Regions from separate parts of the Pseudoalteromonas rhizosphaerae genome, predicted to be linked through region 2. Evidence: predicted binding sites of a transcription regulator. Region 2 holds the regulator's gene; the other holds the start of a gene.
What was found. Region 2 encodes sigma-54, which starts transcription at its own class of promoters, with help from an activator protein. Its sites were predicted from a motif close to GTTGGCACGNNNNTNGNNT; they were not measured.
Positions count from the first base shown of each region.

Region 1: a site for sigma-54 is predicted at 3,222-3,240, ahead of PVK79_RS01410 (EF-hand domain-containing protein). Genes of this name have one in related genera too.

Region 1 is NZ_CP118496.1:296,497-304,376, reverse strand. It holds gene PVK79_RS01440 (EF-hand domain-containing protein) at 1-51, opposite strand, end outside; gene PVK79_RS01435 (OsmC family protein) at 557-1,027, opposite strand; gene PVK79_RS01430 (GNAT family N-acetyltransferase) at 1,042-1,461, opposite strand; gene PVK79_RS01425 (DUF998 domain-containing protein) at 1,550-2,143, opposite strand; gene PVK79_RS01420 (EF-hand domain-containing protein) at 2,326-2,538, opposite strand; gene PVK79_RS01415 (EF-hand domain-containing protein) at 2,687-2,905, opposite strand; gene PVK79_RS01410 (EF-hand domain-containing protein) at 2,983-3,195, opposite strand; gene PVK79_RS01405 (flagellar brake domain-containing protein) at 3,648-4,328, opposite strand; gene PVK79_RS01400 (TrkH family potassium uptake protein) at 4,379-5,830, opposite strand; gene PVK79_RS01395 (YigZ family protein) at 5,882-6,496, opposite strand; gene pepQ (Xaa-Pro dipeptidase) at 6,565-7,880, opposite strand, start outside.
Region 2 is NZ_CP118496.1:5,064,882-5,072,761, reverse strand. It holds gene PVK79_RS22150 (IS630 family transposase) at 1-505, shown strand, start outside; gene mgtE (magnesium transporter) at 573-1,931, opposite strand; gene PVK79_RS22140 (HPr family phosphocarrier protein) at 2,056-2,328, opposite strand; gene rapZ (RNase adapter RapZ) at 2,357-3,199, opposite strand; gene ptsN (PTS IIA-like nitrogen regulatory protein PtsN) at 3,388-3,840, opposite strand; gene hpf (ribosome hibernation promoting factor) at 3,845-4,132, opposite strand; gene PVK79_RS22120 (RNA polymerase factor sigma-54) at 4,161-5,657, opposite strand; gene lptB (LPS export ABC transporter ATP-binding protein) at 5,724-6,449, opposite strand; gene lptA (lipopolysaccharide transport periplasmic protein LptA) at 6,446-6,979, opposite strand; gene lptC (LPS export ABC transporter periplasmic protein LptC) at 6,969-7,523, opposite strand; gene kdsC (3-deoxy-manno-octulosonate-8-phosphatase KdsC) at 7,520-7,880, opposite strand, start outside.

The DNA of each region.
Region 1 (7,880 bases), 560 kb from region 2:
TGATGAAGAAGCTAATGCGATAAGTGCTAATGTTTTATTTAATGTGTTCATAATAAATATTCCTTCAAAGTTTATGGTTGTGAACTTAAGTGATAATCACCGTTTCGTTCAAGACAACTAGAGTATTACAACTTCGGTGCCAACAATTTATTATCATTAAAAATCATGAAGTTACATTGTATTTTGATGTTTTCGTGGAATTTAGAAGGACTATTCTGTTGCAGTTTAGCAACAAAATTTATGCGTTAACCTATAAAACCATATAAATCAAATGGTTAATAGTTATAAAAATGACACAACTCGATAAACTATGCTGATAATAGTGTTTTTTTCAAAGATGAGTACCCTAACCGCAACTGAACAGCAACTTTAACTGATAAAAATTAAATTTTTTTCATAAATTAACAATCTGAATTGTAAGGGGAAATTAAATTTATTTTGGTAAGTAAAAAATAAAAACGCAGTTAGTTTATGAAAATTCGTGTTTTGTTGCCATTATGCGAAACAATAGCAACGATATTGCAGTTTTAACGCTCTGGGTATTCTTACAATTTAATTAAGCACCAACAATTTCAATCACAATATGTGTTTTCACCGAATTGGCGATAAAACATAACTCATGAGCCTGGTGATGCATTTCTTCTAATTGCTCTGCACTAGGTTGCTCATTTTCGGCAAACTTCACACATGGTTTTAAAGTTACTTGAGTCATCGACATACGCCCATCACTAGCGCGCTGCATCAAACCAACGGCATCATCTTGATAGCTATCAACTATAAACTTATTTTTTGCCGCAATAGATAAGAAAAATAACATATGGCAGCTCGACAATGACGCAATAAATGCCTCTTCGGGGTCGACACTTTCTGCCACAGAATATGGCAGTGGCACGATATGCGGTGAGGAGGATGCAGCAATAGTTGCCCCACCATCAAATTGCCACAAGTGACCTCGGCTATATTTATTATCGATAAACAACTCTTCTGCTTGGCGAGACCACACAACACTTGCTACATATTCAGACATTGAAATTTTTCATCCTAAGTAAATTTACACATCCCACAGCCTAGCATTTTATCCGGCCGACTAAAATATCCGTAACGAGCATAAAAAGATTCTTTACCTTTGGCTGAGAGCAGTCCGATCGTCGCACCTTTTTTTGCTGCCCCAGCCAAATACATTTCTATATTATCCATAATCAACGCACCAATACCTTGCCTTTGAAAGTCAGGATCGACAACAACATCTTGGATATAAAAAAATAAACCACCATCACCTATTACACTACCCATACCAACAAGTAGCCCCTCCTGTCGGATCACTACATGAAATAACGAGTTGTTTAAACTAGTATTCGCCAGATCAGCGTTGACTTTACCCCAACCGACTTTCTCTCTTAATAAACAAAATTCTTCTAAAGATGGACAGCTAAGTTCCACGGTATAGCTAACACTTTTCACTAAGCCTAATCTCCGTCATTCAATATCTAATTCACCTTTGCTTAAGCGTTTTACAAAGCAACACTTACTGTTTAAATCTAAAATTAAATTACAGCACCAACGAAAATGCACTCAACCACAACAACTGCACACCATAAGCTAATCGTTGATAAGTGCCTACACTGCCTTTTTGCTTAAATGCTTGCGTCAACAAAACTAAAAAGTAACAGGCAATACACACACACAAAATTGAAAAAAGCCGAAATGAAATACTGGTATATGAACTTACAGCAACAAAAATTGGCGCAATCAGCAAAGACAGCAGCATTACCAAGCCAGCCCAAGAATGTATTTGGCAACTCAAAGTAGGGTTTTTAGTATTAGGATCCGCATCCATGGGGAAGTAACCGGCAATCCAGGTACCCACACCATGAATCATGACAAGCCAACCGACCAACATAATTAATATAGCGGTATTTTCCAGCTGTACGACATACCAACCAAATAAACAAAATAGTAACCCAAGAGGATAGTTATTAATAAGCGGGGATAGTTTTTCCGTGGGACTGCCAGCAGCACCGAGCTCGCTGCAAAATTGCTTTGCATGACTATAGTTTGGATAACACCTACCAGCGATATACACCCCAGCAACAATCCATATACTCGCGCTTAGTGCTGAATATAAACTGATAATCTCTAACATTAGCAACTTCCATGTATAAATTAATACCACGATAATAAGCTGATGTATTTATGTTGTAAATAATGCACTTAACCGCACAGGAAGCACACAGGCATAAAAAAAGCAGCCCGGGGGTATTGGCTGCTTTTGAACGTAATCAATGTAAAAGTCCTTTTAAAATTCCTTGTAGGCGGAAGCTATAATTAGGCCTTTGCGAACTCAGCTTTTGAGAGCTCACCGTTACCGTCTGTATCAAGCTCTGCAAATTTACTCATAAGCTCAGCATCAACCGATGCTTCACTTTGGCTGATTGCGCCGTTGCCATCAACATCTAGCGTATCAAAATCGGTAGCAGCAAACGCCGCTGATGAAGATGCCAGTGCAATAAGTGCTAATGTTTTATTTAATGTGTTCATAATTAATATTCCTTCAATGTACTATCAAAAAATTTGTCTCAATACTGGTTTTCAATGCGAGTAAAGTCTTCCTTGTTATCCTTTATCATGGGTTCCCTGCCCACTTAGGTTGTCTTTGGCAACTCAGGATAAACTCAGTATTAAATTATTAAGCTTTTGAAAACTCTTCTTTTGATAACTCACCGTTTTGGTCAGTATCACGCTCTGCAAATCTATTTAAAAGCTCAGCATCTTCTGCGGCTTCAACTTGACTGATCACACCATTTTCATCAACATCAAGGGTATCGAAGTCTAACGCCTCAAAAGCAAATGCTGCTGATGAAGAGGTTAATGCAATAAGTACTATCGCTTTATTTAGTATGTTCATTGGTTATCTCCTTTCACCTGAGATGATGAATAGTGTGTTACGAAGTCCTTTTCATTTTTCCCTGTCAAAAAGCGACATTAAGCTTTTGAAAACTCTGCTTTTGAAAGTTCGCCGTTACCGTCGGTATCAAGCTCTGCAAATTGGCTCATAAGCTCAGCATCAACTGAAGCTTCACTTTGGCTAATTGCGCCATTACCATCAACATCTAATGTGTCAAAGTCTGTTGCAGCAAATGCGGCTGAAGAAGATGCTAGAGCAATAAGTGCCAACGTTTTATTTAATGTGTTCATAATAAATATTCCTTCAATGTTTATGGTTTCGAACGATGTGCTAATCACATTTTCGTTCTGTACAACTAGACTATTACAACTTCGGTGCCACATTTAAAAAAACGTTTAAAATCAAATTATTAAAAATAAAATTTACTTTTGACTGGCTATTTACGGTGTTTTTTGTTGCTTTTTAGCAACACGTAAACCACCTATAAAATATAGTTTATAAAAATCAATTAATTAGGTTTAATAGAAAAGACACAGATCCGTACTTACAGTGTTCGTATTTATATTTTTATAGGCAAGAAGAGTGACAGGCGCTGAAATTAACCAGCTGAAAATTAGCAACTGAAATAAATAAAAAATCTATGTTGCTGATAATTAATAACAATAAAAATAAATTTAGAGTTCTTTAAGGTGGGTTACGGTATATCCGCTATTTTGTCGCAAAACAGCGAATATGCACAAATTTATACCAGTGGCTCAAGCACTGAAAGGTCAATAAAGTGGTCTTTCATGAAAGTTTTCATCTCGTCTTCACTTGCCGTTAGTTGAATACCAAACTGGGCGCTAGTGGCATGGCTTTTAACACTGCATATTTGTCCGCTAAACTCAGTAACACCTTTATTGTTTTTATCGAGCATAATATGACACTGAGTATTCTTTAATTCACTGAGATCAGCTTTACTTTTTACATCAAACATTACCCCAGTTACTGAGATATCTTTAATAACTCCTTGCATCTCGCGTTCGTCATTAAACTTTATTTTTGCAGCTAATAATGTGGGAATACGAGTTTGTGATCGCAAACTAAATAATTGCACTTCAGTTGGGAAATTTAAATAAATAAGCCGTGCCGGGTGCGACGACACTGACATAACCTGCTGACGAAATGCTATAACTTGCCCGCCACCGGTTTCAAGCACCGCTCTGACGATCACCACAACACCATCTTTTAAATATTCACCCGCGTTACTTAAGCGCTTGGCTGATGGATAATTTAAAATCACAAAACGCTCATGCAATAAACCAACAAATTCAGTTTTAATTCGCTTACTGGCTGTGGGTGTTAATATTTCGACATCAACAATGCTACCAGCACTAATGTAGGCAAGGTTTTCTAAGTTTAATTGTTGTCTTGTTTTTGCCATTTCCTTTCCAACTATAAATAACCTTGTACAAGTGCTCGCTTTTATACAAACTAACCACGCCAGAAGGTCGGTGTAAACAACACTAATAAGGTGAATATCTCTAATCGCCCGAACACCATCGCAATGGTTAATAGCCATTTAGCGCCATCACTAATAGCGCCATAATGCGACGCAACATCCCCCAAACCAGGGCCGAGGTTATTTAAGCAAGCTGCGGTGGCTGAGAACGCCGTTATGTTATCCATACCGGTCCCCATTAACGCTAACATAATAATGACAAATACCAACGCATAAGCAGAGAAAAATCCCCATACGGCTTCAACTACTTTATCTGGTAATGCCTTACGACCAAGTTTAATAGAGTAAATAGCACGAGGATGCACTAACCGATTAAGCTCACGTATTCCTTGCAGATAAAGTAAAAACACTCGGACTACTTTCATACCGCCGCCAGTGGAACCTGCACAACCACCAATAAAGCTCGAAAATATCAGTAAAATAGGCAAGAATAAGGGCCATGCTGAAAAATTATCGGTGGCAAAACCCGCAGTAGTACTAATTGATACCGCTTGAAATAATGCCTGATCGAGCGTTTCGTCACCGTTTGCATATATGTTATTGGACGACAGTACAGTAAAACACACTATCACCAGCGCTAGTTGAATAAACAAAAACACTTTAAACTCAGGGTCGCGGATATACACTCTGAGATTTCGACTCGAAACAGCTGCGTAATGCAAGGTGAAATTAACGGCAGCGATGATTAGAAATATCACGCAAATAAAGTTGATTAATGGACTGTCAAAATGTCCCATAGAAGCATCGTAAGTAGAGAATCCGCCTATTGCAACAGTAGAAAATGAATGACAAATAGCATCAAACCAATTCATTCCGGCAGCCCAGTACGCTAAAGTACACGCGATAGTTAACGACACATAAATATACCAAAGATGTTTTGCGGTATCGGCAATACGTGGCGTCATTTTGGAATCTTTTACAGGCCCTGGAGTTTCAGCTCGATACAACTGCATACCACCAACGCCAAGCATGGGTAGCACTGCAACCGCTAATACGATTATCCCCATACCGCCTAACCATTGCAGTTGTTGGCGATAAAACAATACCGATTTAGGGAGATATTCAATGCCTGTTAACACTGTAGCACCGGTTGTAGTTAGCCCTGAAAACGCTTCGAATACCGCATCCGCTAATGATAAATTAGGTTCTTGTAAAAAAATCAGCGGTAAAGATGCGAATGCCCCTAGAACTAACCAAAATAGCACCACAATTAAAAAACCTTCGCGAGCTTTTAAATCTCCCTGCTCGCGTCTATTTGGATAGTATGCAAGTAAACCAATAATGACACTGAATATAAATGCGAGAACAAATGGCACGCCACCACCATCTTTATAAATGAGCGATACAATTGCCGGCGGCACCATAGTGATACTGAACAGTACAACCAGTTGGCCGAGAATTTTTATGATGGTACGAAATTGCATTGAGCTATCGCTTTTTTATTAAGTAATGATTAGTGCGTGAATGCTATTGTCTTACTCTTTAATACTTAACTCAACCGCGCCATGGCTCAAATCATAAATATCTTTTATGGCTTGTGTGGCTTGGCGGCTATCTATAGTAATAACCCATTCTATATTAGCAGTAAATTGCTTTTCTATGTTAAGTACTTGAAATTGCGTTTTTAGTAACTGCTCTATCGCTCCTTGCGCGCTGTAATCACTACAGCCCACCAGCTCAACACTAGGAACTTTTAATGTAGTTGTTAAATGTGCCAAGGCATTATTTAGCGAGCCGCCATATGCTCTGACTAACCCGCCAGTACCCAGCTTTATACCGCCAAAATAACGAGTAACTACCGCGGTGACTTCTCCAAGCCCAGATCCCATTAATACATTAAGCATAGGTTTGCCTGCAGTACCATTTGGTTCACCATCATCAGAGAAACCATAAACATGACTACCACCAGGATTACCTGCAACATGCGCCCAACAGTTATGACGAGCATCGCTATATTTACTTTCAATCTCACGGATAAACGCTTTTGCCGAGGCTAAATCTGGCGTATGAGCAATATGCACAATAAAGGTGCTTTTTTTTATTTCTTCTTGATGAAAAACGGTTGCTGCTGGGTACTTATATTCTGACATTCTTTGATAAACCCAAATAATGAAGCAAAAAATGGGGCCATATGGCCCCAACTTTTAACACCGGATGATTAATCTAATGCTAAATCACGGGTCATATTTTCTAAGCTATCTTCATGAACAATAATGTTGTCCTCGATGCGAATACCGCCAAATGGTTTAAACGCTTCAACCTTTTCCCAGTTAATAAACTGCTTGTTGTCTGTTTGCGTTAAATCACCAAGTAATGAATCGATAAAGTACAAACCAGGTTCAATCGTGAATACTTGGTTTTTCTCAATCAAGCGCGTACAACGCAAGAATGGATGACCTTCTGGTGGCGCTTGATGTGTACCCTTTTCATCAGCCATAAAACCACCCATATCGTGCACTTGTAAACCAAGATGATGGCCAAGCCCATGCGGAAAGAAAGTCGACGTAATACCGCGCTCAACGATCTCAGTGGCTGGTAACTTAACAATATTAAAATCACTAAGCACCTGAGCAATACGTTGATGGCAATCTAAGTGCAGTTCACCGTATAACAAACCTGGTTTCAGTGCTTTACCCAATGCAATTTGATGCTGTGTCATTGCGGCAATTAATTCGGCAAACTCGCCCGACTTTTTAAAATCATAAGTACGAGTTATATCTGCAGCATAGCCATTAAAATTAGCGCCAGCATCAATTAAGAACGAATGATGTGCTTTTGGGGCTTGAGGCTCAAAATGAGTGTAGTGCAAAATAGCGCAATTTTCGTTAAGCGCAACAATATTGCCATACGGCATTTCGTTTTCGCTTTGGCGAGTGGCCATTAAATACGCTTGCTGAATATCAAATTCAGAGCCACCGTTAAAAAAGGTATCACGCGCAGCTTTGTGGCCATCAACCGCAATACGATTAGCTTGGCGTAAGCATTCAAGTTCGTATTGAGTTTTATAAGCACGGTGGTAATTAAAGTAATTGAGCACCGGCTCTGGGTTCATAATGCTAAAGCCTAGCGCTTGAGCTACTTCTAGGTATTCACCGATATAAGCGTACTTCGCCTTATCGTATGGTAATAGTTTTTCAACTTGATCAGGCTGTAATAATAGCTCGATATCAAAGTAATCAGCCCAAAAATCTCGTGGCTCATCTGGTACTTTGTGCCAAAAATCGACAGGGCGATAAAAAATCAGTTTTGGTTTATCACTGCCATTCACAACAATCCAACAGTGTGGATTATCGATGACCGGTAACCAAGCTTTGAAATGCGGGTTGACTTTAAACGGATAATACATATCGTCTAAAAACTGACGTTTAGCTTGTCCTGAATGGATCACTAAACCTTCTAATCCTTCACGCTCAATAATAGTACGAGTACGCTGCTGCAGTGTTGCAATATGTTCGGCGTATAAAACGGCTAATT
Region 2 (7,880 bases):
GGGACAGGTAAAACGCCTAGATTATGAATATAAACGGGTTGGCGTGGCTAACTTATTTGTATTCTTTGACCGTCATCGGGGTTGGCGACACGTTAAAGCAACACAGAGGAAAACGAAAGTTGATTTTGCACACTGTATGAAGGACTTAGTCGATGAACACTACCCACATGCGAATAAAATTCGTGTCGTGCTAGATAACTTATCGACTCATACGGAAGGTGCGTTATATAAAGCATTTTCACCGCAAGAAGCACGACGTATTTTAAATAAAATAGAGTTCCATTACACACCTAAACATGCGAGTTGGTTGAATATGGTCGAGATAGAAATTGGCAATATGAATAAGCAATGCTTAGATCGGCGCATAGCAAGTATGGAAGAGTTAAAGACAGAGCTCACGGCGTGGGAATGGCGCCGAAATAAAGAAGGCGCCAGTATAAATTGGATGTTTAATGTTGATTCAGCACGTGAAAAACTAGAGAGAGCTTACGGTGCTCTCAACTAGTCAAAATTTGTGTGACGAAGTACTAGAACCTAGTGTCTAGAGTCTACCACCTTTAACTTATTTTTAACTACACCAACAACCAAGTGGCAGTGCCTAGGAAGGCGAAGATCCCTACAATATCGGTTACGGTTGTCAGTACCACGCTGCCAGCTAATGCAGGATCAATTTTCATTTTTTTTAATAGCAGCGGAATACTGGCACCGGCGATACCTGCGGCTACTAAGTTCATAAACATGGCAAAGGCGAGTACGCCGCCAAGCTTAAAGTCCCATTGCCAAATAGCAACAACACCGGCAATTAAAATAGACCAAACAATCCCGTTTATTGCGCCGATTGCAAGCTCTTTGATCAGTAAAAAGCGTTGGTTAGTTTGGTTGATATGACCCACTGCAATACCACGTATTACGAGTGTTAATGTTTGGCTGCCCGCAACACCCCCCATGGATGGCACTATACCGTTGAGTACTGCTAGAATAGGTAAAATTGCTAAAGTGTTTTCAAAGAAGCTTGCCACAATCGCAGCAAGTAGCGCGGTTAACAAGTTAACGCCAAGCCAAATTGAGCGCTTTTTCGAACTTTTTAACACCGGAGCAAAGGTATCTTCTTCATCATCAAGACCGGCTAGGCTTAATAAGCTATGCTCGGCGTCTTCACGGATAACGTCAACGATATCATCGATGGTGATACGGCCAAGTAGATGGTCATTATCATCAACCACTGGGGCTGATATCCAGTTATGACGTTCAAACAGTTGTGCTACATCGGTTTCATCCATCGAAATGAGGATAGATTCACAATCTTCATCCATTAAGTCGCGAATGATTTTATCTGGCGAGTTAGTCAACAAGGTCGTTAACGACATGGCACCTATAAAGCAGTTATGTTTATCAACAACATAAAGATCATCGGTACCTTCTGGTAGCTCACCACGTAAACGTAAGTAGCGCAGTACTACGTCGATAGTGACATCAGGGCGGATGGTCACTGTATCGGTGTTCATCAGCGCGCCAGCAGAGCGCTCTTGATAAGAGAGTGCTTGAGTTGCACGTTCTCGATCTTGGCTGTCCATGGCACTAACAACGTCTTTGTAGACGGTATCAGGTAGGCTACGTAGTACTTCCCCTAGATCATCGTGACTCATGTCCTCAGTTGCCGCAGCGATGTGCTTCGGCTCCATTTGGGCAATGATCCCTAAACGAACATCTTCTGATAGTTCTTCAAGTACGTCACCTTGTACATCTGGATCAACCAGTTGCCATAATAAGGTACGAATCTTATGCGGGGATGACTCGAGTAATAATGCGGTGTCACACGGAGCTGTTTTTGCCAACATACGCCTTACTTGAACAAATTGACCACTGTTAAGTGACTTGGTCACTTGTTTTAGTTGTTGTAGTGGGTAATCTTGTTCAAAAGCTTCTGGCATTGGCGTCCTTAAAAAATTAATACACTTGATAGGTAGGGTAACTGTTGTCGATAATTAACGCGCTTGGTCTGTTTAATTAACGACTTTATTCAGTTTAACGCAATTTAGTGGTACTGACTACGAGCTATTCTTGTTCGTTAAAGCGTTGTGCGATCAACTCACCAATTGCTGCAAGAGCAGGTTCAGCGTCCGGGCCCTCACATACAACTTTAACTTCTTTGCCTTGGCTACTTTCTAATAGCATTAAGCCCAGTACGCTGTCGCCTGCGGCTTGTTTGTCATCTTGATGAAGTGTGATGCTGGCATCAAACTGCACAGCTAATTGCGCTAATACGCTGGCTGCGCGAGCATGTAAACCGAGTTTGTTTTTTATTAAAAATGTATCTTCTAAGCGCATCAACATTCCTTACTGTAAACGTGAGTTGTTATTCTTGTTCACGATGGCGAATTTTCACATTACTGTGGCTCATCGAGAAGCTTTCACCTATAGTTTGCGCTAGATAAACTGAGCGATGTTGACCACCGGTGCAACCAATAGCAATTGTTAAGTAACTGCGGTTATTACGTTCTAAGTGCGGTAACCAAGTTTGTACAAAGGTTTGGATCTGCCAAGTGAATTTTTGCACGATACTGTGACTGGCTAAATAATCTTTTACTGGTTGATCCAGGCCTGTGAGCGGTTTTAACTCAGGCTCCCAGTGTGGATTAGGTAAAAAACGTGCATCAAATACATAATCGGCTTCTTTTGGAATACCATGCTTAAAACCAAATGATTCAAAGGTGATGATTAGTTTTTTATCTTTTTTCCCTAAAATCTTTTCACGGATTGACTCAGCAAGCTGGTGGACACTGAGATCTGTGGTATCAAGCATGAAATCAGCACGAGTAGTTAATACATCAAGCAACACTTTTTCTTGCTTGATGGCTAAATCCAGTGGCAAAGAATCCAAAGATAATGGGTGTAAGCGGCGGGTTTCAGAAAAGCGTTTGATCAGGGTTTGATCATCACTGTCTAAATAAAATAGCGTCGGATTTGCAAAACCAGGCAAGTATTCAAGAATGTCGTTAAATTCTTCCTGCTCTTTCGGTAAATTACGAACATCGATACTGACGGCAATTTTGTCGTAATTATCAGAGACACTGCGTACTAATGACGGTAATAAGTTAACTGGAATATTATCTACACAATAATAGCCAAGATCTTCTACAACACGTAAAGCAACAGATTTACCTGAGCCAGAACGCCCACTGATGATGATTAACTCCATGTAAATTCTCCTTCATTTAATACCAATTTTATTAAAAACATGCTCATTCTTGCTTGTTAAATAACCCACTAACTTTGTTTAAAATTATTTATATAGAACAACTATATCTCATAATTTCCACCTTGTTCTAGAGCTATTTCCCTGTTGCAATAATTACTCTCTAATTCAATACAATACAATTGGTATGACTACGATTGAGCTGCAATTACATGATACAAATCTTGGTCTGTTTTTGCGCTACGTAGTTGTTTACAAAAATCTTTGTTATTGAGTTTATCAGCAATTGTGGCTAACGTCTTCAAATGAAGTTGGCTGTCACCATCTGGTACGATGAGGGCTACAAATATATCAACTGGGCGATTATCAATCGCATCAAAATCAACCGGTGATTCACTCACTAAAATTATTGCTAGCGGGTTTTCAACACCACTCATACGGCCATGAGGGATAGCAATACCACGACCAATACCGGTACTACCTAGTTTTTCTCTCGATAGTAGTGCGTTGAGGATTTCTTGTTGTGATAGCTGAGGGAGTTGTTCATGAGCCAATTGGCTTATAAATTCAATGATCCGTTTTTTGCTATTAAAAAGGACCGCAGCTTTACTGCAGTCCTGACAAATAAGTGAGCTTAATTTCATAGTGTTAGTGTCGAGCGTGCTTCTCTTTGTGTTTAATTACTTGACGATCAAGTTTATCGATTAGTCCGTCAATAGCTGCATACATGTCTTGGTGCTCAGTCGAGGCAAATAATTCAGCGCCACTGACATGTAATGTGGCCTCTGCTTTTTGGCTTAGTTTTTCTACATCAAGAATAACATGGACATTATTGATATGATCAAAATGCCTTTCAAGCTTGGCAAACTTATTGTTTACATAGTCTCTTAATGAATCAGTAATTTCTACGTGACGACCAGTTAAATTTAGTTGCATAAGCATTTTCCTCTTGTGATTTTACGCCTTAAATCAAACTTTTACGTTGATTTGACGGTGGAATAGCCAGTGACTCGCGGTATTTTGCAATAGTCCGTCTAGCTACTTTGATACCTTGCTCTGCCAATATATCTGCAATCTTACTATCACTCAATGGTTTCGCTGAGTTTTCTGCACTGATCAATTTTCTGATCAATGCTCGAATAGCTGTCGAAGAGCATTCGCCGCCGTTCTCAGTGCTTACATGACTTGAGAAAAAATACTTTAACTCAAAAATACCACGGGGGGTATGCATGTACTTTTGTGTCGTTACGCGAGAGATTGTTGATTCGTGCATCTCAACCATTTCAGCAACGTCGTTTAGTACCATAGGTCGCATTGCTTCAGGGCCATGCTCAAAGAATCCCTGCTGTTGTTTTACAATGCAGTTAGTTACTTTGAGTAACGTCTCGTTACGACTTTCTAGGCTTTTAATAAACCATTTAGCTTCTTGCAAATGCGAACGTATAAATTGGCTGTCAGTGCTTGATTTTACTGAGCGTGACATTGCCGCATATTGGCTGTTCACTCTAATTTTTGGCATGCTGTCTGGATTAAGTTCAACCACCCAGCGACCTTTAATTTTTTTCACCGAAACATCAGGTATAACATACTCTGACTCTTCGCGTACTATAGTATCCGCAGGCTTTGGATTAAGGCTGTGGATCAATGTCATTACTTCTTTCAGCTCATCTTCTTTAAGCTTAGTCTTTTTCATCAAAGTGCGATAGTCACGACTAGCTAATAAATCGATATGATCAGTTAAAATCATTTTAGTCTCGCTAATCCAAGGAGTTGCAGGATCAAATTGATTTAATTGAATACATAAACATTCTTGTAGGCTGCGCGCAGCAATACCAACAGGGTCAAATAACTGAATGCGTTTTAACACTGCTTGCACTTCGTCTAGTTCGATTTCTTCTTCGTTATTACCTTGATTTAAGCTCTCTGCGATGTCTTCGCAGCTCAAGGTTAAAATACCTGAATCGTCAACAGCTTCAACAATCGCAATGGCAATAGCTTCATCGGTTGGACTAAAAGGTGTGAGCTGTAATTGCCACATCAGATATTCGTGCAGGGTTTCAGTTGAAGCACCTTGATAAATTGACTCATCTTCAGGCATTGGGCCGGATGACGTATTTGGCGCAGCACTCATGTATTCGTCCCAGGTGACGTCCATAGCCATTTCGTCACTTAAAGTCTCTTTACTTAATGCTTCGCTACTTTCTTGTTCATATTCGCTGGGCTTGTCGTCTGCTGATGCACTAACAGTTAAGTCATCGTTGTCTTGTTTTTGTTCGTTTTTACCAGCCGTGTCGTCTGAATATTCATGCTCTTCTAGCTCTAACAATGGATTGCTGTCGAGTGCTTCTTGAATTTCTTGCTGGAGATCCAATGTACTGAGTTGCAATAAGCGAATTGCTTGTTGCAGCTGTGGTGTCATTGTAAGTTGCTGGCCCATGCGCAGCTGGAGTGATTGCCTCATGTATCTCTAACAATCCTTTTATTGTTATCATCGTTAAGTCTAGCAGATACTTAGCCGAGCGTGGCTTTATAGCCTAAATTGCTCGCCCAGGTAAACATCGCGGACTGTTTGGTCGGCAAGTACATGCTCAGGGGTACCTGATGCAATTAACTCCCCATGAGAAACTATGTAGGCTTTTTCACAAACATCAAGGGTTTCTCGTACATTGTGGTCGGTAATAAGTACGCCAATACCACGGTTTTTAAGGTGTTCAATAATCTTCTTTATATCTAACACTGAAATAGGATCAACGCCAGCAAAAGGCTCATCAAGTAAGATAAATTTTGGATTTGCGGCTAAAGCGCGTGCAATTTCAACTCGACGACGTTCACCACCAGATAATGCCATACCTTGGCTGTCGCGAATATGTTGAATGCTAAACTCATCAAGTAAGCTGTCTAGTGCTTCTTCTCTGGCTTGTTTATTCAGCTCTTTACGAGTTTCTAAAATAGCCATCAGGTTTTGATAAACAGTTAACTTACGAAAGATGGATGATTCTTGTGGTAAGTAGCCAATCCCTAACCGTGCGCGACTGTGCATTGGCAGTAAAGTGATGTCATTATCATCAATACTTATTTTACCTTTGTCGCTAGGTACTAAACCCACAATCATATAAAAAGTGGTGGTTTTACCTGCGCCATTAGGACCCAGTAAGCCAACAATGCTGCCTGCGCTAACTTCTAAACCCACGCTTTTTACAACTTGGCGACCTTTATAGCTTTTTGCTAAAAATTCAGCTTTTAATATACTCATGGCTGCCCTTTAGGTTTGTCTTTTTTACTGTCAACAGGTACCAAAATAGTGTGTACGCGATCGTTTGAGCTTGCGCCTTTTTCAGCACTGATCAGCTGTTGGTCCATATCATAGGTAATGCTTTTGGCATTAATTTTTTGACCTGCTTGAGTGACTTGTGCATTACCAATTAACGTTAAATAGCGCTTGGCGACATCGTAACGGACTTCATCAGCACTGGCGCTCATTATTGTGCCATCAGTTTGTTTTTCTTCAAAGTAAGCAGGGTTACCAGTTGCAACAAGCAATTGTTTGTTATTGCCTAAATCTTCGCGCTTATGGACTTCAAGTCGATCCGCTTTGATACGGCGGTTACCATGAATGATTTCAACATTTTTTTCAAAAATACCGATATTATCTTTCAGTTGGGCAAGCTGCTTTTCAGCACTGATAGAGACTTGATCCGCAGGTGGTGCCGTATTTTCAGCAAAGCTTGCAAAGGCAATGAATAAGCTTGGTATCACAAGCAAGTGAGCAAATTTATTGGTCATAATATATGGTTCGCGTATGGTTAATTAGTTCTACCACTTCGGCTTTTAAGTCGGCATGGAGGCCGCGCCCAGTGATCTTTAAATTTGGTCCGATTAATTCAACTGGTTGTTCTGAACTCATGGTTTGTAGTTCAATATCAACCTGAATATTATCTGCGTTTATATGTTCAATCATGGCATTATTGGTCAGGTTTTTAGCAACCACATTACCTTCTAAAATTAATTGATGATTTTCATATAGGGTGGCTTCATCGGCATTAATTTGCCACGTTTGCTGTTGATTATAGAGTGTAAAAATAGGTTGTTCAAAGTAAGTAAACCCTAACTGTTGGTAAAGTTCCATTTTTGCAGCTGTTACTTTGTGGCTAATTTTACCTTGTTCATCAAACGCGGTTTGTTTTAATGCCACCGCAGTATAATCAGGTTTTGCTATTATATCTTCTTGGTTTTGTGTTATGGCAGTGCTTTGATAAAAATACGGATACCACAGCCATACCATACAGCCGACAAATAATACGCATAATATTAAACGCGCACTATTCATGAGCTTGTGCCTTCGCTAGTTAATGATTTACCATTTTCGAGCATTAATAAATCAGTGAGTTCACGCACTGCTCCAAAACCACCAGGGAGCATGGTTGTATAATGTGAAACTCGCTTGATCAAAGGGTGAGCATCATTTACTGCCACCGCAAAACCAACTAATTCCATTACCGGCAAGTCAGGTCCGTCATCGCCTATGTAAGCGATTTGTTCATCGGTTAACTGCAATTTATCTTTGAGCTGTTGATAAGCTTGCAACTTGTTTTCTTGACCTTGGTAAATATGCGGTACTGTCAGGCTAGTCATCCGTTGCTGAACTATCTGTGAATGACGACCGGTGATCACGGCAACTTCAAAA